Linked DNA regions of Shumkonia mesophila. The protein of the gene in region 1 binds, or shares a complex with, the protein of each later gene. Links are inferred from orthologs where the notes say so. Each region holds a gene or a part of one and is shown on either strand. Other genes may lie near its edges.

Region 1 (2,877 bases):
CCGTCGCAGCCGAGTTCCATGGCGATGGCCGCATCCGACGCGGTGCCGACTCCGGCATCGACCAGCACCGGCACCTTGGCCTGCTCCTTGATCAGGCGGATGTTGACCGGGCTCTGGACGCCCAGGCCCGAGCCGATGGGCGCAGCCAGCGGCATGATGGCGGCGCAGCCGATCTCCTCCAGCCGCTTGGCCATGATCGGGTCGTCGCTGCAATAGACCATCACCTGGAAGCCCTCCTTGATCAGGACTTCCGCCGCCGACAGGGTTTCGATCATGTTGGGATAGAGGGTCTTCTGGTCGCCCAGGACTTCCAGCTTGACCAGATCCCAGCCGCCGGCCTCGCGGGCCAGCCGCAGGGTGCGAAGCGCATCCTCGGCGGTGAAGCAGCCGGCGGTGTTGGGAAGGTAGGTGTATTTCTTGGGATCGACATAGTCGACCAGCATCGGCTGGCTGGGGTCGGTGATGTTGACCCGGCGCACCGCCACGGTGACGATCTCGGCGCCCGACGCCTCGATGGCGCGTGCCGTCTGTTCCAGGTCCTTGTACTTGCCGGTGCCGACCAGCAGGCGCGAATGGAAGGTGCGTCCGGCCACCGTCAGCAGGTCGGCGTCGGCCGCCGCCGATGGGGCGCCGCCGCCGATGAAGTGCACGATCTCGAAGCGGTCGCTATCCTCGACCGTGACGGCGCCGTACTGCGATTTCGGCACCAGTTCCAGGTTGCGCTCGACGGCGACCTTGCGGGAATCGAGGCCCATTTCGCCCAGCATCTGATCGACGGTCAGCGGACGATCGAACCGACGTTCCTCGCCATTGATGGTTACACGCATGGGAATTTCCATCCATCTTCTTGTGGGGGCGGAGTGTAAGTATGGTTGCCTGTGCGGGCCGGATCAACCGGCCGGGGACAAGGAAACAGACTGTTAGCCGATGCAGCGCGCGTGTTATAAGTCGGGACCCAGCCACGATCAATGCGTTGATTTCAAAAAAGGTGATCCGAAGCCTTGCCTTCGACGCCCGGAAACCCGAGTATTCCGCCCCACGAAAGCCATCGGCCCGCGACGGTGGTTTTTCCATCGCCGTCCGGTTCCGAAACGCGGGTATTGCAGTAGGCCCGAGCGCCTGAACGTCTGAACGCCTGAGAGAGGATCTATGCCGAGGGAAGGAAGCAAACCGCAAATCGACTCCGCGCTTGTGCACCAGCTGGCCCAGCTGCTCGACGAGACGGGCCTGACGGAGATCGAGTACGGGACCCAGGAATGGCACCTTAGGGTCGCCAAAGGAAGCCTCGCCCCGGCCGCCTTCGCCGCCGTCGCGGCCCCTTCGGCGCCTGCCGCGGCCATTGCGGCGGTCGAAAACGACCCCGCCAAGCATCCCGGCGCCGTCCTTTCGCCCATGGTCGGCGTCGCCTACATCCGCCCCGAACCGGACGCGGCGCCGTTCATCCAGGTCGGCGACGAGGTGCGGGTCGGCCAGACGCTGGTGCTGATCGAGGCGATGAAGGTGTTCAACCCCATCAAGTGCGTGCGGGCCGGCAAGGTGACGCGCGTCCTCGTCGCCAACGGCGCCCCGGTGGAGTATGGCGAACCCCTGCTGATCGTCGAGTAACGGCGCATGTTCGAAAAAATCCTGATCGCCAATCGCGGAGAGATCGCGCTGCGCATTCACCGCGCCTGCCGCGAGATGGGCATCCGTACGGTGGCCATCCATTCGACGGCCGACGCCGACGCCATGCACGTGCGCCTGGCCGACGAGGCCATCTGCATCGGCCCGCCGGCGCCGGCCAAAAGCTATCTCAATGCGCACGCCATCCTGTCGGCGGCGACCATCAGCAACGCCGAGGCCATCCATCCCGGATACGGCTTCCTGTCGGAAAATGCCGACTTCGCCCAGATGGTCGAGGAGCACGGCTTCGTCTTCATCGGCCCGTCGCCCGACCATATCCGGCTGATGGGCGACAAGATCGTCGCCCGCACCACCGCCAAGGAAGCCGGCCTGCCGGTCGTTCCCGGCTCGCCGGGCGCCGTCGAATCGCTGGCCGAGGCCGGCACCATCGCCGCCGCCATCGGCTATCCCGTGCTGGTCAAGGCCTCGGCCGGCGGCGGCGGCCGCGGCATGCGGGTCGCCGACACCGCCGACGACCTGCAGACCGCCTTCGAGCAGGCCCGCAAGGAGGCCGAGAACTCGTTCGGCAATCCCGAGGTCTACATCGAGAAGTACCTGCGCACGCCGCGCCACATCGAGGTGCAGATCCTGGCCGACGCCCACGGCAACGTGGTCCATCTGGGCGAACGCGACTGCTCGTTGCAGCGCCGCCACCAGAAATTCCTGGAGGAAGCCCCCTCGCCGGCCCTCAACGACGTGCAACGGGCCGAAATCGGCCGCATTGCCGCCGACGCCGCCCGGAAGATCGGCTACCGCAGCCTGGGCACGATGGAATTCCTCTACGAGAACGGCGAGTTCTATTTCATCGAAATGAACACGCGCCTGCAGGTGGAGCATCCGGTGACCGAAATGATCTCGGGCCTCGACCTGGTGCGCGAGATGATCCGCGTCGCCGCCGGTGCGCCATTGGGCTTCGCGCAGGAGGACATCCGCTTCACCGGCCACTCCATCGAATGCCGCATCAACGCCGAGAATCCGGTGACCTTCCTGCCCTGCCCGGGCCGGGTCGGCGATTACCACGCGCCGGGCGGCCTGGGCGTCAGGGTCGATTCGGCGCTCTACGCCGGCTACACGGTGCCGCCCTACTACGACAGCATGATCGCCAAGCTGATCGTCTATGGGACAAACCGCAACGAGTGCCTGATGCGTTTGCGCCGCGCGCTCGAGGAATTCGTCATCGACGGCCTGGAGACGACGATTCCCCTGCATCAGCGC
Region 2 (4,256 bases), on another replicon or contig:
AGCATGCCGAATACCAGGTGCAGCGGGCGGTCCCGCCAGTGGCGGAAATGCTCGGCCAGCACGCGGCCGGCCCCCGGATTGTGGCCGCCGTCCAGCCACAGTTCCCAGCCCTCGGGCAGCAAGGCGGGGAGCGACCCCTTCGTCAGGCGTTGCAGGCGGGCCGGCCATTCGACGGCGCCGAGGCCGGCGGCGATGGCCGCCTCGGGGATGGAAAATCCCGCCATCCGTCGGGCGCAGGCTACCGCCAGCCCGGCGTTATGCACCTGGTGCTTGCCGGGCAACCCGGGGCGGGGCAACGCCAGCGAACGGTCGCCCTCGCAGAAGAGCACCCCCTCGCCGCGGCCGAGCACGAACCAGTCCGCCCCCTCTTTCACCAGCGGCGTACCCAGCGCCGCGGCCCGCCGTTCCAGCACGCGGGCCACCTTGCGGCCCTGCGCCGCCGTCAGGCAGGGAACGCCGGCCTTCATGATGCCGGCCTTCTCGGCGGCGATCTGCTCGAGGGTGTCGCCCAGATACTGCATGTGGTCCATGGAAATCGGGGTGATGACGCTAAGCAGCGGCCGGGGTACCAGGTTGGTGGCATCCAGGCGGCCGCCGAGGCCGGTTTCCAGCAGGGTGACATCGGCCGGCGTGCGGGCGAAGGCCAGCATGGCGGCGGCCGTTGTGATCTCGAAGAAGGTGACCGGCGCGCCCGCGTTGACCGCCTCGCACTCCTCCAGCAACGCCGTCAGGCGGTCGTCATCGATCAGCCGCCCGGCCACGCGAATGCGCTCGTTGAAGCGCACCAGATGCGGCGAGATGTAGGCGTGCACCCGATAGCCCGCCGTCTCCAGGATCGCCCGCAGGAAGGCGATGACCGAGCCCTTGCCGTTGGTGCCGGCAACGTGGACGACGGGCGGCAGCCGCTCGTGCGGGCGGCCGAGCCGATCCAGCAGCGCCTCGACGCGGTCGAGGGAAAGATCGATAAGCTTGGGATGCAGCCGCGTCAGACGATCGAGGACGGGGTCGCTACTCAGCCGACGTTTCCTTTTCCTTGTTGGCCTTAGCCTTGGCGGCAAAGGCCTTGGCGACCGCCGTGCGGGCCGGCTTGGCCGGGGCGGCCGCCTCCTCGGCGTCGCCCAGCGTCACCAGTTCCCCCGGCGGGCGGCGGTTGCGCAGCAGGTCGACGATGCGGATCAGGGTGGCGCGCAGCTCGTGGCGGTTGACCACGATGTCGACCATGCCGTGATCGTAGAGGTATTCGGCCCGCTGGAAGCCCTCGGGCAGCTTGGCGCGGATGGTCTGCTCGATGACCCGGGCGCCGGCGAAGCCGATGACCGCGCCGGGCTCGGCCACGGTAATATCGCCCAGCATGGCGAAGGAGGCCGAAACGCCGCCGGTGGTCGGATCGGTCAGCACCACCAGATAGGGCAGGCCGGCCTCGCGCACGTCCTCGACGGCCAGCGTGGTGCGCACCATCTGCATCAGGGACAGGATGCCTTCCTGCATGCGGGCGCCGCCCGAGGCCGGGACCACGATGAGCGGGGCGTCCTGCACCACGGCGAGGCGGGCCGCCGCCAGCAGGCCCTCGCCGACGGCGATGCCCATGGAGCCGCCCATGAAATCGAAGTTGAAGGCGGCGATGACCACGTTCATGCCGCCCATCTTGCCATGCGCCACGGAAAGTGCGTCCTGGGTGCCGTTCTTGCTGCGGGCGTCGCGCAGCCGCTCGGCATAGCGCTTGCTGTCGCGAAAGCGCAGCGGGTCATTGACCGCTTCCGGCAGCTCGATGATCTGATAGGCGCCATCGTCGAACAGCATCTTGAGGCGCTCGGTGACCGAGAGCCGCATGTGGTGGCCGCAATGCGGGCAGACCCGAAGATTGGCGGCGAGATCGCGATGGAAGATCATCTGCTCGCACTTCGGGCACTTGTGCCAGAGGTTCTCGGGGATCTCCCGCTGGCCGACCAGCTCGCGCAGTTTCGGACGAACCCAGTTCTTCAGCCAGTTCATCGCGCGTCCTCCCGAACGCGGCCGGCGGCGACGCCACCGGCCAGTTCGCTCACCATACCCAAAACGGCCGTGACCAGCCCCGGTTCCGCAACCCCGGCGGCATTCAGGTTCGCGGCCAGGCAATTGACCAGGGCCGAGCCGACCACCGCGGCATCGGCCACCGCCGCCACCTCGGCGGCCTGCGCGGCCGTCTTGATGCCGAAGCCGACGGCGATCGGCAGGTCTGTGTGGCGCCTGAGGCGGGCCATGGCGGCGCCGATATTGGCGACCGAGGCCGAGGCGGTGCCGGTGATGCCGGTGATCGACACGTAGTAGACGAAGCCGCTGGCCCTCTCCAACACGCGCGGCAGCCGCACGTCGTCGGTGGTCGGCGCCGTCAGGAAGATGAAGTTCAGCCCCGCCTTGCGGGCGGGCAGGCACAGGTCCGCCTCTTCCTCCGGCGGCAAGTCGACGATGATCAGGCCGTCGACGCCGGCCTTCCGGGCCGCCGCCAGGAAACGCTCGACGCCGAAGGCATAGATGGGGTTGAAGTAGCCCATCAGGATGATCGGCGTGGCGTCGTCGCCGCGCCGGAAATCGGCCACCAGGCGCAGAGTCTTTTCCAGCGTCATGCCGGCCGCCAGTGCGCGGAGCGAGCTGTTCTGGATGGCCGGGCCGTCGGCCATCGGGTCGCTGAACGGCATGCCCAATTCGATGAGGTCGGCGCCCGCCGCCGGCAGACCTTTCAGGATTTCCGCCGACACCCGGGGATCGGGGTCGCCCGCCGTCAGGAAGGTGACGAGGCCGGCCCGCCCCTTGGCCTTGAGATCGGCGAACCGCCGCTCGATTCGGGTAGCGCCGCTCATAGCGTGGTCCCTTCCAGCCGGGCGATGGTGTCGAGATCCTTGTCGCCGCGCCCGCTCATGTTGACGACCAGCAGGTTGTCGGGCCCCAGGGTGGGCGCCAGCTTGACGGCATGGGCGACGGCGTGGGCCGATTCCAGCGCCGGGATGATGCCCTCCAGCCGGGTGCATTGATGGAAGGCGGCGACGGCCTCGGCATCGGTGATGGAAACGTATTCGACGCGCCCGACGTCGTGCAGCCAGGCGTGCTCGGGACCAATCCCGGGATAGTCGAGGCCGGCCGACACCGAATGGGCCTCCTCGATCTGGCCGTCGGCGTCCTGCAGCAGGTAGGTGCGGTTGCCGTGCAGCACGCCGGGCCTGCCCGCCGCCAGGCTGGCGGCGTGCTTGCCGGTGGCGATGCCTTCTCCGGCCGCCTCGACGGCGACGATGCGAACGGTTGGCTCGTCGAGAAAGGGATGGAAGAGACCCATGGAATTGGAGCCGCCGCCGATGCAGGCCAAAAGGGTGTCGGGCAGCCGGCCCTCGGCCTCCCGCATCTGCTGGCGCACTTCTTCGCCGATCACCGACTGGAAATCGCGCACCATCGATGGATAGGGGTGCGGCCCGGCGGTGGTGCCGATCAGATAGTAGGTGTCCTCGACATTGGCGACCCAGTCGCGCAGCGCCTCGTTCATGGCGTCCTTCAGCGTCGCCGAGCCCGAGGTGACGGGGCGCACCTCGGCCCCCAGCATCTTCATGCGAAAGACGTTGGGCGCCTGGCGCTCGATGTCGGTCTTGCCCATGTAGACGACGCACGGAAGGTTGAACAGCGCGCAGACGGTGGCGGTGGCGACGCCGTGCTGGCCGGCCCCGGTTTCGGCGATGATGCGCCGCTTGCCCATGCGGCGGGCCAACAGCGCCTGGCCGACGCAGTTGTTGATCTTGTGCGCCCCGGTGTGGTTGAGGTCCTCGCGCTTCAGATAGATGCGGGCGCCGCCGAACTCGGCGGTCATCCGTTCCGCGAAGTAGAGCGGGCTCGGCCTTCCCACGTAGGTCTTGAAATAGCCGTCCATCTCGGCGGCGAAGGTGGGGTCGGCCTTGGCCGCCTCGTAGGCGCGCTCGACCTCGAGGATGAGCGGCATCAGCGTCTCGGCGACGTAGCGGCCGCCGTAGATGCCGAAATGCCCGTGCTCGTTGGGCCCGCCGCGATAGGTGTTCGGCTTATCCATGCTGTCCATCGTGCGTTGATCCGGGTGGTCCTCGGGAATGGGCGAAACCGGCCCCTCCCGCGGGCCGGTAATAAACCACAAAGTCGCGGCAAAACGGAGTTCTTTGTTTCGCCGCCGGCGGCGAGGCCGACACGGTTCGTTCAGCAGCGCCCCGCCGCTTGCAGAAATTCCTGGATTTTCAGCACGTTCTTGACCCCCGGCTGGTCTTCGA

Evidence for each region. Proteins that work in one complex are often made in the same cells at the same time.
Region 2: the proteins of ODR01_RS03950 (region 1) and accD are in contact, whole or in part, in a solved structure (PDB 8UXZ), measured with the Escherichia coli proteins. The link is inferred for Shumkonia mesophila from one-to-one orthologs.

What each region holds. Positions count from the first base shown.
Region 1 is NZ_JAOTID010000002.1:99,579-102,455, reverse strand. It holds ODR01_RS03950 (acetyl-CoA carboxylase biotin carboxyl carrier protein), read left to right. Parts: upstream 1-1,149; coding sequence 1,150-1,605; downstream 1,606-2,877. Other genes in the region: accC (acetyl-CoA carboxylase biotin carboxylase subunit), read left to right, coding at 1,612-2,877; thiS (sulfur carrier protein ThiS), read right to left, coding at 1-827. UniProt on the Escherichia coli protein: This protein is a component of the acetyl coenzyme A carboxylase complex; first, biotin carboxylase catalyzes the carboxylation of the carrier protein and then the transcarboxylase transfers the carboxyl group to form malonyl-CoA.
Region 2 is NZ_JAOTID010000001.1:710,230-714,485, reverse strand. What follows is about bases 1-3,000. They hold accD (acetyl-CoA carboxylase, carboxyltransferase subunit beta), read right to left. Parts: upstream 1,993-3,000; coding sequence 1,009-1,992; downstream 1-1,008. Other genes in these bases: trpB (tryptophan synthase subunit beta), read right to left, coding at 2,834-3,000; trpA (tryptophan synthase subunit alpha), read right to left, coding at 1,989-2,837; ODR01_RS03245 (bifunctional folylpolyglutamate synthase/dihydrofolate synthase), read right to left, coding at 1-1,058. Also shown: more of trpB, read right to left, coding at 3,001-4,045; ODR01_RS03225 (phosphoribosylanthranilate isomerase), read right to left, coding at 4,186-4,256.